4 regions of the Pseudoalteromonas lipolytica genome follow, and region 3 is predicted to be linked to each of the others. Evidence: predicted binding sites of a transcription regulator. Region 3 holds the regulator's gene; each other region holds the start of a gene.

Region 1 (4,217 bases), 530 kb from region 3:
ACACCAGAGCTAAGTGCATCTTCATCATACTCTTCAAGTGTATCATCTGGGTAAATTAAGCGTTTCAGCATAGGTTTCACAACCGCCATGATAAGTACGATAATCACTAATGCACCTAATGATAAACGCAATATCTTCATAAACCAGTCTTGTTCCCAAATAGGCACTTCTATGGCCGCAGCGGTGTCTTCACGTACAAACGGAACAGTAACAACTTCAAGCGCATCACCACGTTGCATATCAAACCCCACTCCGCCTTGTAGCAAGCGACGGATATTTGACAGCGCTTCAACAGAACGAGGAACCATTGTTGTCTCGCCGTTTTCACCCACTTGTGGCACATAGTCAACCGCAACAGATACACTAATACGACGAATAACACCTGTTTGCTGACGCTTATGAGAAATAGTGGTATCTAGCTCGTAATTACGGGTTGCTTCTTTGTGCGAACGACTTGGGTTCATTGCACTACCAGCACCCCCCTGTCCTGCAACTTCAGGAATATTTGAATTAACAGGCGGTTGATTAGTCAAGGCACCTGGGATCCCCACAGCAAGACCACCAATGTTATTTTCTTCAAATGTTGTTTCACTGCGCACTGCAGGTAAGTCTGGGTTGTAGCGCTTTTGTGTTTCTTCTACCGCACTAAAGTCCATATTTAAATCAACTTGCGCAGTGTAATTACCTAAGCCTACGACAGGAATTAAGATGCTGTCGATTTTATTTAAGTATTCTTCTTCACGCTTGCGCTCAATTTCATATTCTTTGCGAGAACGCGCTGCCAGTGAATTTTGTGAACCCGAATTAAGTAAGCGACCGTTTTGATCTGTCACCGTAACACGCTCAGGTGAAAGACCTTGTACTGCAGAGGCAACAATATCAACAACTGAGTCGATTTCTTCACCATCTAACATACGGCCACGTTTAAGAGTCAGTACAACGGTAGCTGATGGTAGTTTTTCACGACGAGCAAATACGTTTTCTTTTGGAATTGCTAAAAGCACTTTGGCGCGAGTGACATTTTTTAGCTCTTCGATTGTGCGAGCAAGTTGCTGCTCACGACCATGTTTTAAACGTTCACGTTCTAAGCGTTGGCTAACACCAAAGCCCATATCTTGCATGATGATGTCGGTGCCTGAGCTTGGCGCTTGCTCAAGACCTTCACGGGCCATCAATAATTTAATATTTTGGTATTCGCCTTCTTCAACTGAGATGACATTACCATCAAGTTCATAATCAATCTTCTGTGCGTCTAAAAAGTCCAGCGTTTGGATAAGCTCTTCGGTTGGCATTTTACCCAGCGGTCGCATATCTGGTTGACGAGCCCAGATAATAATAAAAATTGCGATTGCCAAACAAATAGCCAGTGCAATGACCAACGTCACCTGACGTAATACATCAACGCCATTGAGGGCACTGAGGTAGCCTGACTTTTGCTCTTGTTGATCATCCGTGTCTGAAGTATCGACACCGCCGCCTGCGAGGGCTAGATCAGTTGATTGATTAGATTGCGCCACAATAATTCTCCACTACCTAGTTAAACAGGCATGTTCATGATTTCTTTATATGCTTCAACAAGTTTGTTGCGAACTTGCACCGTTGCTTCAAAAGCAACCGAAGACTTTTGCGAAGCAATCATTACTTCAGCAAGGGATACACTGCGGTCTCCCATCTCAAGTGCTGTTACTTTTTGTTTTGCTTCTTGCTGCAGGCCATTAACGGTATCTAGCGCGCTTGTAAGTAAGTCACCAAATTGCGCCGATGATGTTGGCTGAGCCTGAGTTGGTAAATTATTAACGGATTGACTACGGCTAGCTTCAAGTGCCATAGATTGCATTTCTTGAAATAATGCGCTGTTTTGAACTTTCATAATACTCTCTGACAATGCAGTTTACTTATACACAGATAAAGCACAAAACGTGCCACAAAATAAAACACTATAAATCAATGTGTTAGATGGTTATTTTGTTTGTCAGAGTTTTGACAGCAAACAAGCCCACATGGAGTGAGCTTGTCAGTTAAAGGGGGATGCTTTTAAGCGGGTAATGCAATACCTAAGTCGCGCATTTGAGCTAGTTTATATCTAAGTGTTCGTGGACTAATCCCTAATGTTTCAGCAACCTCTTTACGCTTTCCTTGACACCTAGCTAGGGTTTCTAAAATAATGCGATGCTCTTTGTCTTTAAGCTCATCTTTATAATTTCCCTGCTCGTTAACAGATGGAATTTCGTCATGCGTGGGGTTAACCACTTGCTCTTTATAAACCGGGGCATTTTGCACCGGTGCACTATTTACAGTCTGTGCTTTAACCACTAAGAGCTCTTCAATAAATATATCGTCTTCATGAATGCTATTACCATCACATAGTATCAGTGCACGCTGAATCACATTATCAAGTTCACGGACATTACCCGGCCAAGCATGCGATAGCAGTTTTTGCTTAGCTTGCTCAGTTAATAATGCGATAGGCTCTTTACTTCTGATGCAATGACGCTCAATTAAATGCTCTGCAAGGACAATAATATCACCTGGGCGCTCACACAGCGGACGCCACATTAAAGGAAAAACATTTAAACGATAATACAAATCTTCTCTGAATAAATTTTCGCTAACAGCTTCTTTTAAATCACGGTTACTGGTTGCGAGTACTCTAACATCGAGCTCAATGGTTTTACGACCACCCAAACGCTCAACTTCACGCTCTTGCAAAACACGCAATAACTTAGCTTGCAGACCCAAATCCATTTCGGTGATTTCGTCAAGCAAGATAGTGCCACCTTGTGCTTGTTCAAATTTGCCCGGACACGCTTGAATCGCCCCAGTAAACGCGCCTTTTTCATAACCAAACAAGGTCGCTTCTAACATGTTCTCAGGAATAGCGGCACAGTTAATCGCTACAAAAGGAGCATCTGCGCGACTTGATTTATCGTGAATAAAGCGCGCCAGCACTTCTTTACCCGAACCACTGGGTCCGAGCACCATGACACTGGCATCTGAACGTGCCACTTTACTGGCCAGCTCAAGTAATTTAATACTGGATGGATCCGCGACAATCGGCCCATCGGTTTCTTTTTCTTTCTCGGGTAAATAACGACTCACCATATTCAGTAAAACTTCGGGTGCAAATGGTTTAGCCATATAATCAATGGCCCCTAAACGCATTGCCTCAACCGCATCATCAATGGTGGCGTATGCTGTCATCATTAATACTGGTAGTTCAGGGTAATTAAGTTTAATGCTACGCAATAAATCAAGGCCGCTCATCGCGCCCATTTGTACATCGCTTACCACCAATGAATACGTTCCTTGCTTTAGCAATACCATTGCTTGCTCGGCACTGTCGGCAGCGATGCAATCAATACCTGACATTTCCAATGTATCAATTAAGGCTTCGCGTAAGCCTGCGTCGTCTTCAACGACTAAAATAGAGTTCGTATTCATCTTGCCTCCACTGACGTAGTTTCTGCACTAATGGGCAGGATTAAACTAAAACATGCCCCCCCATGGGCATTATTAGCCACTTCGACCCGCCCTTGATGCGCATTAGCGACTGAGCTTACGACTGCAAGCCCAAGCCCTGTACCTTGGCTTTTCGTTGTGTAAAAGGGTTCAAATAATTTTTCGGCTTGGCTAATATCGACTCCAGGGCCATTATCGCTGACGCTGATACGAACACAGTGTTCACTCCTCTCATCACGCTGAGCGCTGAGTGACACTTTTGCGTGCTGGCCAATAATTTGAATACTGTTATGAATAAGATTTTGAACAGCACTGGCTAACGCTGTTTTATTGCCCACAATTTCAATATCGGGCTCTGGCAAACTAACGGTTAATTCACTGTGGTTTTGCGCCACCATAGCATCAGCTCCTGCTTTTACTTCATTGAGTAATTGCTGCATTGATACACGCTCAACTACTTGCTGTTCGCCACTTTTAGCAAACAACAACATATCATTCACTTGGGTTTCTAAATCTTTTAATCGTGACATTAACTTGTTATGAAAATTACCCCGTGAGCTTTCAGGTAAGCGTTTAGAGCCTAAATTAGCCGCATATAACATAGCAGCCGAAAGCGGTGTTCTTACTTGATGCGCAAGCGATGCGACCATTTTACCCAGCGCACTCAGGCGCTGCATGTGCGCAACACGCTTTTGCAGTCGGCGTGTTTCGGTCAAATCGGTCATTAAAATTAATTGCCCCGGTTCTGGCGTCAGAGC
Region 2 (4,217 bases), 1.2 Mb from region 3:
AGCCGATATCACCGTTGTGTGTGCAGACAGTGGTGAAAAGGGCATTGAGCTTGCTAATTGTCTCAGACCTGACCTGATCTTTATGGATATTCAAATGCCCCAGATGGATGGCTGCCAAGCTACGCGTATAATTCGCCAGTCATTCACGAAAGAGCAAATGCCGATTTATGCATTAACAGCACACAGCGAAGCGGCTGACATAGAGCAATCCGTTGCGGCGGGCATGAATAAACACCTCACTAAACCCATTGTTGCCAGTACACTGTTTTTGGCGATGAGTGAACTTGAAGTACAGAAACAGGCTTTTTTTGACCGTACGTTTGTTCTCACTCAGTTTTCAAATAATACAGAATTAGTATTAACTATGCTGTCAAAGTTTGCGACCATGGCAGCACAACAGCTATTACAAATTTCAACATTAAAGACCACCGATGAGTTGATCAGAGTTGTCCATAATGTGAAAGGGTCGGCCGGTAATCTAGGCTTTAAACGTTTGTCAGCCTGCGCTCAGCAATGTGAGGCTAAGCTTAAAGCACAAGGCGAACTCCCTGAGTTATTAAACGATGAGTTGCAGTGGCAGATTAAACAAGTCATTGCATTTATCATCGAACAAGGATCTACAGATGCTAAAAAGAGCCAAGGTACTGATTGTTGATGACGATCCGTTGAACCGTTTGGTATTAGAAAAAACATTACAGCAAGATTATGATGTTTTTTGTGTTGAAAGTGGTGAAAAGGCACTGACGTTTTTAAAAACACAGTCCGTTGATTTACTGATTCTGGATATTGTTATGCCCGGTATTGATGGGTATGAGGTACTGAGCAAAATAAAAGAAAATACCGTCACAAATATGCTGCCTGTTATTTTTATTTCTGCTAATTCGAGCCATGACGACGAAGCAAAAGGCCTCGAGTTGGGGGCGATGGATTATATAACTAAACCCTTTAGTGCTGCGATTGTTCGTGCGCGTGTGCGTAATCAGTTATTAATCAAACAAAAAAATGACTTGCTCGAAATGCTAGCGTCAATCGATGGCCTGACTGAAATTCCTAATAGACGTTATCTAGATGAAAATCTTGCCCGAGAATGGCGTCGCTGTCGTCGCGATCAAACCCCTTTGTCTGTATTACTCATGGATGTGGATCATTTTAAACGGTTTAATGATTGCTATGGCCATCGAGCGGGTGATGATTGTTTAAAACGAATTGCTCATGCGCTTGTTGGGGCCTGCGAGCGAGGCAGTGACTTTGTGGCGCGCTATGGGGGGGAAGAGTTTGCGGCTGTTTTGCCTAATACAACGGCAACACAAGCAATCGCATTTGCTAATAAATTACGACATGCAGTGAGTAATTTAGGTATTCCCCATACCGCTTCGTTAAATTCGGATCATGTGACAATTAGTATCGGCATTGCGACCACAGAAACAGGGCAAGTATACGCTGAACAAACGCTGCTTGAAGAAGCTGACTTAGGGTTATATCAGGCTAAAGATGGCGGACGTGACCAAGTTGTGTCGAGATTAGTGAATGTGAGTGGGTAAAGAGTAGGCAAGGCCTACTCTGCCATTTTTGGCTAATTAGCCATTGCTCAGTGATTTATAAATGGTATCACCAACGCCAATTAGCTTATCGTTTTTAAATACTAGTGGTGTGCACTCATCTTTTGTCATTTTACCATCAGAGTGAATGCTATGAGTTGCATAAAACAATACTTGGTAAACATCGTCACCTTGTTTTAGTAATTCAGTGAAGTTAGGGGTGTGAAGTTTATTAAGTACCACTTGGTAGTTAGTATCAAGCGCAAGAGTCGAAATGATTTCGCGGTTATTTTTGTGCTGCTTTTGCCAGCTCGTCGATGAATCACCTGCCCAATGTGTTTCAGCTTCACCATCAGATACTGCAATGACACAGCCAGTTAAAAATGGTGCAGTAAGCGCTGCAATTAAAAGTGCTTTTTTCATTTTTTTATCCCTAGAATTTAATGTTTACGTTGCTCTTAATTAGCAATCAGCTTGCCACATTTTAAAAAGTAAATTAAATCAAGTGATTAGCTTTTAATTGGTCAATTGGCTAGGAGCTTTTTTGCAAACCATTTCGCTCAATTGACCAAAAAATTGCAATTTAGACCAACCTATTGCGCTCATTTCCTTGGTTAAATGCTTTGATATTTAACGCGATTTCTTTCACTAAGCGAATAATAGACTCTTTACTTGCCCAGGCAATGTGCGGCGTAAGTAATAAATTGTCGCCAGTGTATCGGGCAAGTGGGTTATCTGCCTCGGCGGGTTCTTTACTGAGTACATCAACACCCGCGCCAGCAATCACATTATTAGCAAGCGCAGATGCTAAATCAGCCTCATTAATAATCCCTCCACGGGCAGTATTAATAAGGATGGCAGAGGGTTTCATCATGTTCAGCTCATGAGCCGCAATTTGATCGCGAGTTTCTTCTGTTAACGGGCAGTGAACACTGATTATATCAGCCGTTTTTAATGCTTGCTCAAAACTAACGCGACCTTCACGCGGTGTATGTCCTTTACGTTCACTGATAATTACATGGGCACCAAATGCGGTTGCAACTTCAGCAACCGCTTTGCCCAACGAGCCGTAGCCAATAATTGCTAAGGTTTTCCCCGCTATTTCATTAAAGCTGTAATCTAAGCGACAAAACATCGGACTCTGCTGCCATAAACCTTGCTGGCAATCACGAATGTACTTGTGTGTGTTACCAAGCAGATTGGTGATCAATGTAAACGTGTGTTGAACCACTGAAGGTGTTGAATATCCGGCCACATTGGTCACGGCGATGTTATGGGCTTTTGCTGCTGGTAAATCAATATTATTGGTGCCTGTTGCAGCAACGCAAATTAATTTTAATTGAGGTAACTGCGCCATTGCTTGTTGATTTATAACTACTTTATTCGTTACTACTACATCAGCGTCTTGGCAGCGTTCAATTAATTCGTGCTGATTAGTTAGGTTATAGCAAGTGAGTGAACCTAATTGTGCCAGCTCATCTAACGAAGTGTCTGCTAATGTGGCGGCATCAAGGACGACGATATTCATATACTTTCCTTATTAATTTTTGCTTGACCTTAGGGTGTACTCCAAGGTTTATAGTGAGCATAATAAATAAACGCTTCACAATGGAGACAGTGATGAAAATAGGTGAGTTTGCCCGTCAATTAGGCGTCTCAACAGATACGTTAAGGTACTACGAAAAACATGGTTTGTTAACGCCAAGTTCGCGTTCTGAGGTGGGATATCGGTTTTACTCTGATGCAGATTACAAGCAAATGTCGTTCATTTTGCGGGCAAAAAACGTTGGTTTTAGTCTGTCTGAAATAAAAGAGTTATTGCAAATTAAGTTTCATAAAAATCAGCATTCATGCCATGAGGTTAAAGCAATGACATTACAAAAACGTGATTTAGTGGCCGCACGCATTGCTGAACTCACGCGTTTTTATGACTCTCTTTCATTATTAGCAGATAAATGTTGTGGTGGTGAAGAGCCCGCTGAGAACTGCTCGATACTGACGACACTGGAGGATATTGATGGACTTACTCAATAATTTTTGGCAGTTATTCTTATTATCTGCCCCATGGCTAATGTTAGGTTTATTGATTGCTGGTTTATTAAATGTGTATTTACCGGCCAATTTTCTCAATCGTCACTTAGGAAAAGAGGGGCTTTGGACAACCATTAAGGCTGCTTTTATTGGTGCGCCTATGCCATTGTGTTCGTGTGGTGTTATTCCAGCAGCAATAGGGCTTAGAAGAGCGGGAGCATCGAAAAGTGCGACGACGGCATTTTTAGTTTCAACACCCGAAACAGGCGTTGATTCAGTGTCAGTCTCGTATGTTTTATTGGGACCATTTATGGCCATTATACGCCCAATCGCAGCGGTGTGCAGCGCGATAGCTGCGGGTGTCTTGGTTGGGAAAGACCATGAAATTCATTCACAGCATAAGCATCAAGCCGCCACTGCAGATGATAATAGTGCAGGCTGTTGCAGCAGTAATACCGCAGCTGAAGTTAAAAAAGAGCCGAGCTGTTGCAGCAGCAATACTTCGGCTGAAGTTAAAAAAGAGTCGAGCTGTTGCAGCAGTAATACTTCGGCTGAAGTTAAAAAAGAGCCGAGCTGTTGCAGCAGTAATATCGCAGCTGAAGTTAAAAAAGAGTCGAGCTGTTGCAGCAGTAATGCTTCGGCTGAAAT
Region 3 (4,217 bases):
GTCTTCAAGTACTCGTAAAGCGACCGATTTACCTGAACCAGAGCGACCGCTGATAATAATTAATTCCATTTATGCCTCTGATGCAATGACTTTAAACAGATCACTATCTGTTTTAGCACTGCGTAGCTGTTTACAAAATTCTTTGTCTTTAAGTCTATCAGCAATTGTTGATAAGGTCTTTAGATGAAGTTGACAGTCACCATCTGGTACGATGAGTGCGACAAAAATATCCACTGGACGATTATCAATTGCATCAAAATTTATAGGTGACTCACTCACAATTACAAATGCGTGTGGCTGATCTGCACCGCTCATACGACCATGTGGAATCGCAATACCTCGGCCAATACCCGTGCTGCCCAATTTTTCTCTGTTCAATAGGGCATTGAGTATATCTTGCTGAGATAAATGAGGGAGCTGCTCATGAGCCAGTTCGCTGATAAATTCGAGAATTCTTTTTTTGCTATTAAAAAGGACCGCAGCTTTGCTGCAGTCCTGGTTAGTAAGTGAACTAAGTTTCATAATTTAGTGTCGAGCTAATTTCTCTTTGTGTTTAATTACTTGACGATCAAGTTTATCGATTAACGAGTCGATGGCTGCATACATATCTTGGTGTTCAGTAGAGGCAAATAACTCGCCTCCGTTTACATGTAAAGTTGCTTCTGCTTTTTGGCTTAGTTTTTCTACATCTAGAATGACATGAACATTATTAATGTGGTCAAAATGCCTTTCTAGTTTCGCAAACTTGGTGTTTACATAGTCTCTTAATGAATCTGTGATTTCTACATGACGACCAGTTAAATTTAGTTGCATAAGCATTTTCCTTCTATGTAAAACGTCTAAATCAGACTCTTACGCTGATTCGACGGAGGTATTGCTAGAGACTCTCGATATTTTGCTATTGTCCGTCTAGCTACTTTAATTCCTTGCTCAGCCAATATATCTGCAATTTTGCTATCACTCAATGGTTTAGCTGTGTTTTCTGCGGCGATTAGCTTTTTGATTAAAGCGCGAATTGCCGTAGATGAACACTCACCCCCATTTTCAGTGCTTACATGGCTGGAGAAGAAATATTTCAACTCAAAAATTCCCCGCGGGGTATGCATGTATTTTTGTGTTGTTACTCGCGAAATTGTTGATTCATGCATTTCGACCATTTCTGCGACATCATTTAATACCATGGGTTTCATGGCCTCAGGACCATGTTCAAAGAAAGCCTGTTGTTGTTGAACAATACAGTTAGTCACTTTTAATAACGTGTCATTACGGCTTTCTAAGCTTTTAATAAACCATTTTGCTTCTTGTAAATGAGAGCGAATAAATTGGCTATCACTGCTTGATTTTACAGAACGTGACATCGCCGCATAGTGGCTATTCACTCTGATTTTCGGCATGCAGTCTGGGTTTAGTTCAACTACCCAACGGCCTTTTATTTTTTTTACGGATACATCGGGTATCACGTATTCAGACTCTTCTCTAACAATGGTATCCGCAGGCTTTGGATTTAAGCTGTGGATCAATGTCATGACTTCTTTCAGCTCACTTTCTTTAAGCTTAGTCTTTTTCATCAAAGTGCGATAGTCACGACTCGCTAATAATTCAATATGTTCTGATAACACCATTTTAGTTTCAGCTAAATAGGGGGTGTCAGCATCGAATTGGCGTAATTGAATACACAAACATTCTTGTAAACTACGGGCGCCAATACCGACAGGATCGAATAATTGGATTCTTTTTAAGACAGCTTCGACTTCATCAAGTTCGATTTCTTCTTCATCGTTATTTTGATTGAAGCTTTCAACAATGTCTTCGCAGCTTACGGTTAAAATACCCGAATCATCAATTGCCTCAACAATCGCAACGGCAATCGCTTCGTCTGTTGGGCTGAATGGAGTCAGTTGTAACTGCCACATTAGGTATTCGTGGAGAGTTTCGGTTGATGCGCCTTGGTAAATTGATTCATCTTCAGGCATTGGACCTGAGGAACTTGATGGGGCAGCACTCATGTACTCATCCCACGTAACATCCATTGCTAAGTCGTCACTTACGGTGTCTTTGTTGAGGGCATCACTGCTTTCTTGCTCGTACTCGCTTGCAGCTTCGTCAGCCGACGCGCTTAGTTGGGTATCGTCAGATTCGGCTTTCTGCTCGTTCTTGCCAATACTCTCTTCTGCATAATCTGCTTCTTCAACTTCAAGCAAAGGGTTAGAGTCTAACGCTTCTTGAATTTCTTGCTGGAGATCCAATGTACTGAGCTGCAACAAACGGATAGCCTGTTGCAGTTGTGGAGTCATTGTAAGTTGCTGGCCCATGCGCAGCTGTAATGATTGCCTCATGTATCCCTAACAATCCTTTTTAGTCTTATCAAACAATAGCACGATGCCGTTAACTATTTATTTGATTTATTGTCATTGTTATAAGTCTAGCAGATGCTCTAGTCGGTGGCGTATTTAAAGCCTGAATTGCTCGCCTAGATACACATCGCGTACAGTTTGGTCGGCTAACACATGTTCAGGTGTACCTGATGCAATTAGCTCCCCATGAGAAACAATGTAGGCTTTTTCACAAACATCAAGGGTTTCTCTCACATTGTGGTCAGTAATTAATACACCAATACCACGATTTTTTAAGTGCTCAATAATTTTCTTTATATCTAACACTGAAATAGGATCAACACCAGCAAAAGGCTCATCGAGCAAAATAAATTTAGGGTCAGCGGCCAGTGCGCGTGCTATTTCAACACGACGGCGTTCACCCCCTGACAATGCCATACCTTGGCTGTCACGAATGTGTTGAATGCTAAATTCATCAAGTAAGCTGTTAAGTGTTTCTTCGCGGCCTTGTTTATTGAGATCTTTACGGGTCTCTAAAATGGCCATTAAGTTTTGATAAACAGTCAGTTTTCTAAAAATCGATGATTCTTGTGGCAAATAGCCAATACCTAAGCGAGCGCGGCTGTGCATTGGCAATAAGGTGATGTCGTTATCATCAATGCTTATTTTACCTTTGTCACTGGGCACTAATCCCACAATCATGTAAAAGGTGGTTGTTTTACCTGCGCCATTTGGCCCAAGTAAACCGACAATGCTGCCAGCTTCTACCTCAAGGCCTACATTTTTTACAACTTGGCGACCCTTATAGCTTTTAGCTAATAGCTCTGCTTTTAGTGTGCTCATGGCTGGCCTTCATCGTTCTTTTTGTTATCAACAGGCACTAAAATAGTGTGTACACGATCGGTCGAGTTTTCATCTTTCTCGGCACTTATCAGTTGCTGTTCCATATCGTATGTAATGCTCTTGGCACTGACTTTTTGGCCTGCTTGAGTCACTTGTGCATTGCCAACGAGTGTTAATAAGCGTTTAGCAACATCGTATCGAACTTCTTCAGCACTGGCGCTCATAATAGTGCCGTCAGCTTGTTTTTCTTCAAAGTAAGCGGGCTTTCCTGTGGCAATAATTAATTCAACCGTGCCTTCAACTTCACCTGCATGTGCTTCGAGTCGATCCGCTGTAATACGACGGTTACCATGTATGATCTCGACATTATCTTCGAAGATACCAATGCCATTTTTTAGCTGACCTTCTTGGCGATCAGAGCTAATGCTGATTGGTGTGCCAGCCTGCTCAGCAGCTGCGCCAGAAAACGCAATCAATAAGCTTGGGATCAGGAGTAATTTCTTAAGTTTATTGGTCATAGTATATGGTTCGTGTATGGTTAGTTAACTCAACAATTTCGGCTTTTAAATCGGCTTTTAAACCTTTACCGGTAATTTTTAAATTCGGTCCTGTCAGCGTGACAGGTTGCTTAGAAAACATGGTCATTTTGTCAATGTCGATGTTAATGTTCTCAGCTTTAATATCTTCGATCATGCCATTATGGGTAAGGTTTTTAGCAACCACATCCCCTTCGAATACAAGCTGATCGTTTTCATATAACGTGGCTTCTTTGGCTTTTACTTGCCAAACTTGCTGATCACCGTAAATGGTGAAAATGGGTTGCTCAAAAAAGGTAAACCCGAGCTGTTGATACAGCTCCATTTTAGCTGCGGCCACTTTATGACTGATTTTACCTTGATCATCATAGGCTGTTTGCTTTAATGCGATTGCGGTGTAATCAGGTGTAGCGATAATCTCGTCTTCACTGAGCACTGTGTTTGTCGGTTGATTAAAGTACGGATACCATAACCAAACCATGCTACAAACAAAAACAATACTTAG
Region 4 (4,217 bases), 440 kb from region 3:
CGAAGCAAACATTATGTCGGCCATGCTTGCTAAACGCATGGGCGCACAAAAAACCATGGTGCTGATCCAACGCGGCGCCTATGTTGACCTCGTTCAAGGCGGTGAAATAGATATTGCCATTTCACCACAACAAGCGACTATCTCAGCTCTGTTAACGCATGTTCGCCGCGGTGATATCGTTAACGTTTATTCATTACGTAAAGGCGCGGCTGAAGCAATTGAAGCCGTAGCCCATGGCGATGAACATACATCGAAAGTTGTTGGCCGCGCGATTGCCGATATCAAGCTACCCGCAGGCACCACTATTGGTGCAATTGTGCGTAATGACGATGTACTCATTGCTCATGATGATACGGTGATTCAGTCGGGTGACCATGTGATCATGTTCCTAATCGACAAGAAACACATCACGGTTGTTGAAAAGCTGTTCCAAGTTAGCGCTATTTTCTTATAGACCAAAAACATGAAAATAAAAAAGCAGCCATGACGGCTGCTTTACGACTCTTGAAGTGAAAGTAGTTAACCAGAGTCTCTGGTTACGAACCTATTGAATCTGTGCGAACTCTTCTTTTGAAAGCTCTCCGTTACCATCGCTATCAAGCTCAGGAAATAGTTTTTCAAGCTGCATATTTACAGATGCTTCTTCTTTGCTGATCACGCCATCGCCGTTGGTATCAAATGTAGAAAAACTGACGCCTTGAGCAAACGCTGCTGATGACGTTGCTAATGCTAAAATAGCCAATGTTGTGTTGATGTGTTTCATAATAACTGCCTCAAAATTTGAAAAGAGTGAAGTCCGTTTCTGAGATCCCTGTTTAGTGGAAATTGGCTTTGTTACTCGGCCGCTGAAAATTCTGTTTCAGTCAGTACGCCATCACCATCGACATCCAGTGTTTTAAATTGTGACATGATTTTTGCGTCGACTGATGCTTCACTTTTGCTTATCACACCATCGCCATCTACATCCAATGTATCAAAGTCAGTGGCAGCAAAAACAGCTGAAGAAGATGCAAGTGCAATTAGGGCTAGTGTTTTATTTACTGTCTTCATAATCATATTCCTTCAATATTTAACTAAAAAAGTGTTAGCTGATCACACGCTCCTGGTTGTTCTTTGTCATGGATTCCCTTATCCATTTAGGCTGTCTTTGGCAGCTCAGAACTAATCAGCTAGATAACTTGGCTTGCTTAATTTCATTAAGCTTTTGAAAATTCTTGTTTTGATAACTCACCGTTACCGTCAGTGTCTAATTCGCTAAACTTACTCATTAGCTCTGCATCAACGGATGCTTCGCTTTGGCTAATAACGCCATTGCCATCAACGTCTAGCGTTTCGAAATCGCTCATCGCAAATGCGGCTGATGAAGAGATAAGTGCCACAAGGGCTAATGTTTTATTTACTGTGTTCATAATGTAATCCTTCAAATAGTAGCTTTAAGTAAGAAGTCCTTTTCAATGTGTCCTTACACTGAAATTATGCTTTCGCGAACTCTTCTTTTGATAGTTCGCCATTACCGTCGGTATCAAGCTCTTTAAACTGGCTCATTAACGGTGAGCTTACAGATGCTTCGCTTTTACTGATTGCTCCATCGCCATCGACATCTAGCGTTTCAAAATCCACCGCTGCAAATGCAGTTGATGAAGCGACAAGGGCGATAAGTGCACATGTTTTGTGTAACGTTTTCATAATCACTATTCCTTCAATGTTGTCTAAACTGCGATAGAGGACTAATTCCTAAATCAACTTTCTCTGTGTTCGCTTTAACTATTTCAACTTCAATGCCAAAGTTTAAAAAACGCTATAAATCATGAGGTTAAGTTTATTTTTTAGTAAATTAGGGGAAAACTGGCTGTTATTTTGTTGCTTTTTAGCAACAAGCAATGAGGTGAGAAAATTTTTTAGCTATTAATCAATAAGTTAAAAAAGCAAAAACAGAGACATCTGCCGTTTTTTGTCACTAAAACAGAGAAAATATTGCGTGTGGGGGCTAAACCGTAGATGAATGGCAACACGCCTCAAAAAAAATAAAAATATTTTTAACGCTTAATCATCTGATTTAAATGGGTTTTATATATTTATATCGATTATTTTTGATTAATTTTTAGAGAAAAAGTGAAAAACAGTCATTTTGTTGCAAAATGGCGAATCAATGCTCGTTAACTCGTTATCTCTAATACCGAAAGGTCTATGAGGTGCTCTTTCATAAAGACGTTCATTTCATTTTCACTGGTATTGAGCTGCACACCAAACTGATAGCCCGACTCTCGTTTGCGGACTCTGCATACCTTGCCTGTAAATTCACGTTTACTGAGCACCACCTGACACGCTTGTGCTTTCAAATGACTAAGGTCGGCCTCGCTGTTAATCTCAAATTGCACACCGGCAAGTGAAATGTCTTTAATTACGCCTTCATATACTTGTTCATCTATAACAAGCTTGGCGGGAAACAAAGTGGGGATCCGCGCTTCGCTGCGCAAGCTAAAGAGTTGTACTTGTTGGGGAAAATGTAAAAATATCAATCGACAAGGGTGTGAAGCAACGGCTTTTATCTGCTGACGAAATGCAATAACCTGCCCACCCCCGCTTTCTAAAACAGCCCGAACAATCACCATAACCCCCTCTTTGATAAAGTCACCCGCATTCGGCAAACGTTTTGCAGGGGGATAGTTAAGTATGATGTACTGCTCGTTAAGTAAACCAATAAATTCAATTTTGACACGCTTACTTTCTGTCGCAGTTATTATTTCAACATCGACCACACTCCCTGCGGGTATATAGGTTAGTTTTTCTAAATTAAGTTGCTGCTGCGTTTTTGGCATTGTTTCTCTACTCCTTGAAAAATAACCAAATAAAACCTTAACCGCGCCAGAATGTTGGGGTAAATAAAACTAATAAAGTGAATATTTCAAGACGACCAAACACCATCGCAATTGTTAACAACCACTTTGCCGTATCAGATATCGCGCCATAATGCGCCGCGACTTCACCCAAACCTGGGCCTAAGTTGTTTAAACACGCCGCCGTCGCTGAAAAAGCACTTATATTGTCCATGCCTGTGCCCATTAAGGCCAGCATGATAATAACAAAAACCAGTGCATAAGCAGAAAAGAACCCCCAAACGGCTTCGACCACTTTATCGGGGAGCGCTTTACGACCGAGCTTTATAGAGTATATAGCCCGCGGGTGAACTAAGCGGTTTAATTCACGTATCCCTTGCAAGTACAGAAGGAAAACCCTTACAACTTTCATACCGCCGCCCGTCGAGCCCGCACAGCCGCCGATAAAGCTCGAAAAAATAAGTAAGATAGGTAAGAACAATGGCCAAGCAGAAAAATTATCTGTCGCAAAGCCCGCGGTAGTACTCATAGAGACAGCTTGAAACATTGCTTGATCGAGCGTTTCATCACCATCTGCATAAATATTATTAGAAGAGAGTACCGTAAAACAAATAATCACTAGCGCTAACTGAATAAGTAAAAACACTTTAAATTCAGGGTCGCGCAAGTAAACACGAATACTGCGCGAGGAGACCGCAGCGTAGTGCAACGAAAAGTTAATCGCCGCAATCAGCAAAAACACCACACAAATAAAGTTTATTAATGGGCTGTCAAATTGCCCCATAGACGCATCGTATGTAGAGAATCCCCCAATTGCGATGGTTGAGAAAGCATGACAAATCGCATCAAACCAATCCATACCCGCTCCCCAATAGGCAAGCGTACATGCGATGGTCAGCGACACATAAATGTACCAAAGGTGTTTGGCGGTATCGGCAATCCGCGGGGTCATTTTCGAGTCTTTAACTGGCCCTGGAGTTTCAGCACGGTATAACTGCATACCACCAACACCTAGCATCGGTAATACAGCGACGGCCAATACAATGATCCCCATACCACCTAGCCACTGCAGTTGTTGACGATAAAAAAGCACTGATTTGGGTAAGTATTCAATCCCCGTTAAAACGGTTGCTCCTGTGGTAGTCAGCCCCGAGAAGGCCTCAAATACCGAGTCAGCGAGAGATAGGTTTGGTTCCTGTAAGAACACTAAAGGCACAGCAGCAAAGCTGCCAAGTACCAGCCAGAACAACACCACAATTAAAAAGCCTTCGCGGGCTTTTAAATCACCATGCTCATGACGGTTTGGGTAATATGCAGCTAAACCAATAACAACGCTAAAAATAAACGCAAGAACGAACGGCACACCCCCACCGTCTTTAT

What was found. The regulator sigma-54, encoded in region 3, starts transcription at its own class of promoters, with help from an activator protein. The targets are predictions, from matches to a motif close to GTTGGCACGNNNNTNGNNT.
Region 1: fliE (flagellar hook-basal body complex protein FliE) is a predicted target of sigma-54. The motif match lies at 1,909-1,927, and genes of this name have one in related genera.
Region 2: D0907_RS13275 (DUF3192 domain-containing protein) is a predicted target of sigma-54. The motif match lies at 2,002-2,020, and genes of this name have one in related genera.
Region 4: D0907_RS00295 (EF-hand domain-containing protein) is a predicted target of sigma-54. The motif match lies at 1,768-1,786, and genes of this name have one in related genera.

What each region holds. Positions count from the first base shown of each region.
Region 1 is NZ_CP032090.1:1,048,494-1,052,710, reverse strand. It holds gene fliF (flagellar basal-body MS-ring/collar protein FliF) at 1-1,517, opposite strand, end outside; gene fliE (flagellar hook-basal body complex protein FliE) at 1,538-1,870, opposite strand; gene D0907_RS04735 (sigma-54-dependent transcriptional regulator) at 2,035-3,441, opposite strand; gene D0907_RS04730 (sensor histidine kinase) at 3,438-4,217, opposite strand, start outside.
Region 2 is NZ_CP032090.1:2,953,667-2,957,883, reverse strand. It holds gene D0907_RS13285 (PAS domain-containing hybrid sensor histidine kinase/response regulator) at 1-655, shown strand, start outside; gene D0907_RS13280 (GGDEF domain-containing response regulator) at 624-1,541, shown strand; gene D0907_RS13275 (DUF3192 domain-containing protein) at 1,578-1,961, opposite strand; gene D0907_RS13270 (D-2-hydroxyacid dehydrogenase) at 2,122-3,066, opposite strand; gene zntR (Zn(2+)-responsive transcriptional regulator) at 3,159-3,572, shown strand; gene D0907_RS13260 (SO_0444 family Cu/Zn efflux transporter) at 3,556-4,217, shown strand, end outside.
Region 3 is NZ_CP032090.1:519,691-523,907, forward strand. It holds gene rapZ (RNase adapter RapZ) at 1-69, opposite strand, end outside; gene ptsN (PTS IIA-like nitrogen regulatory protein PtsN) at 70-522, opposite strand; gene hpf (ribosome hibernation promoting factor) at 526-813, opposite strand; gene D0907_RS02435 (RNA polymerase factor sigma-54) at 840-2,336, opposite strand; gene lptB (LPS export ABC transporter ATP-binding protein) at 2,451-3,176, opposite strand; gene lptA (lipopolysaccharide transport periplasmic protein LptA) at 3,173-3,694, opposite strand; gene lptC (LPS export ABC transporter periplasmic protein LptC) at 3,684-4,217, opposite strand, start outside.
Region 4 is NZ_CP032090.1:75,359-79,575, reverse strand. It holds gene trkA (Trk system potassium transporter TrkA) at 1-454, shown strand, start outside; gene D0907_RS00310 (EF-hand domain-containing protein) at 545-763, opposite strand; gene D0907_RS00305 (EF-hand domain-containing protein) at 835-1,050, opposite strand; gene D0907_RS00300 (EF-hand domain-containing protein) at 1,197-1,409, opposite strand; gene D0907_RS00295 (EF-hand domain-containing protein) at 1,474-1,686, opposite strand; gene D0907_RS00290 (flagellar brake domain-containing protein) at 2,157-2,819, opposite strand; gene D0907_RS00285 (TrkH family potassium uptake protein) at 2,857-4,217, opposite strand, start outside.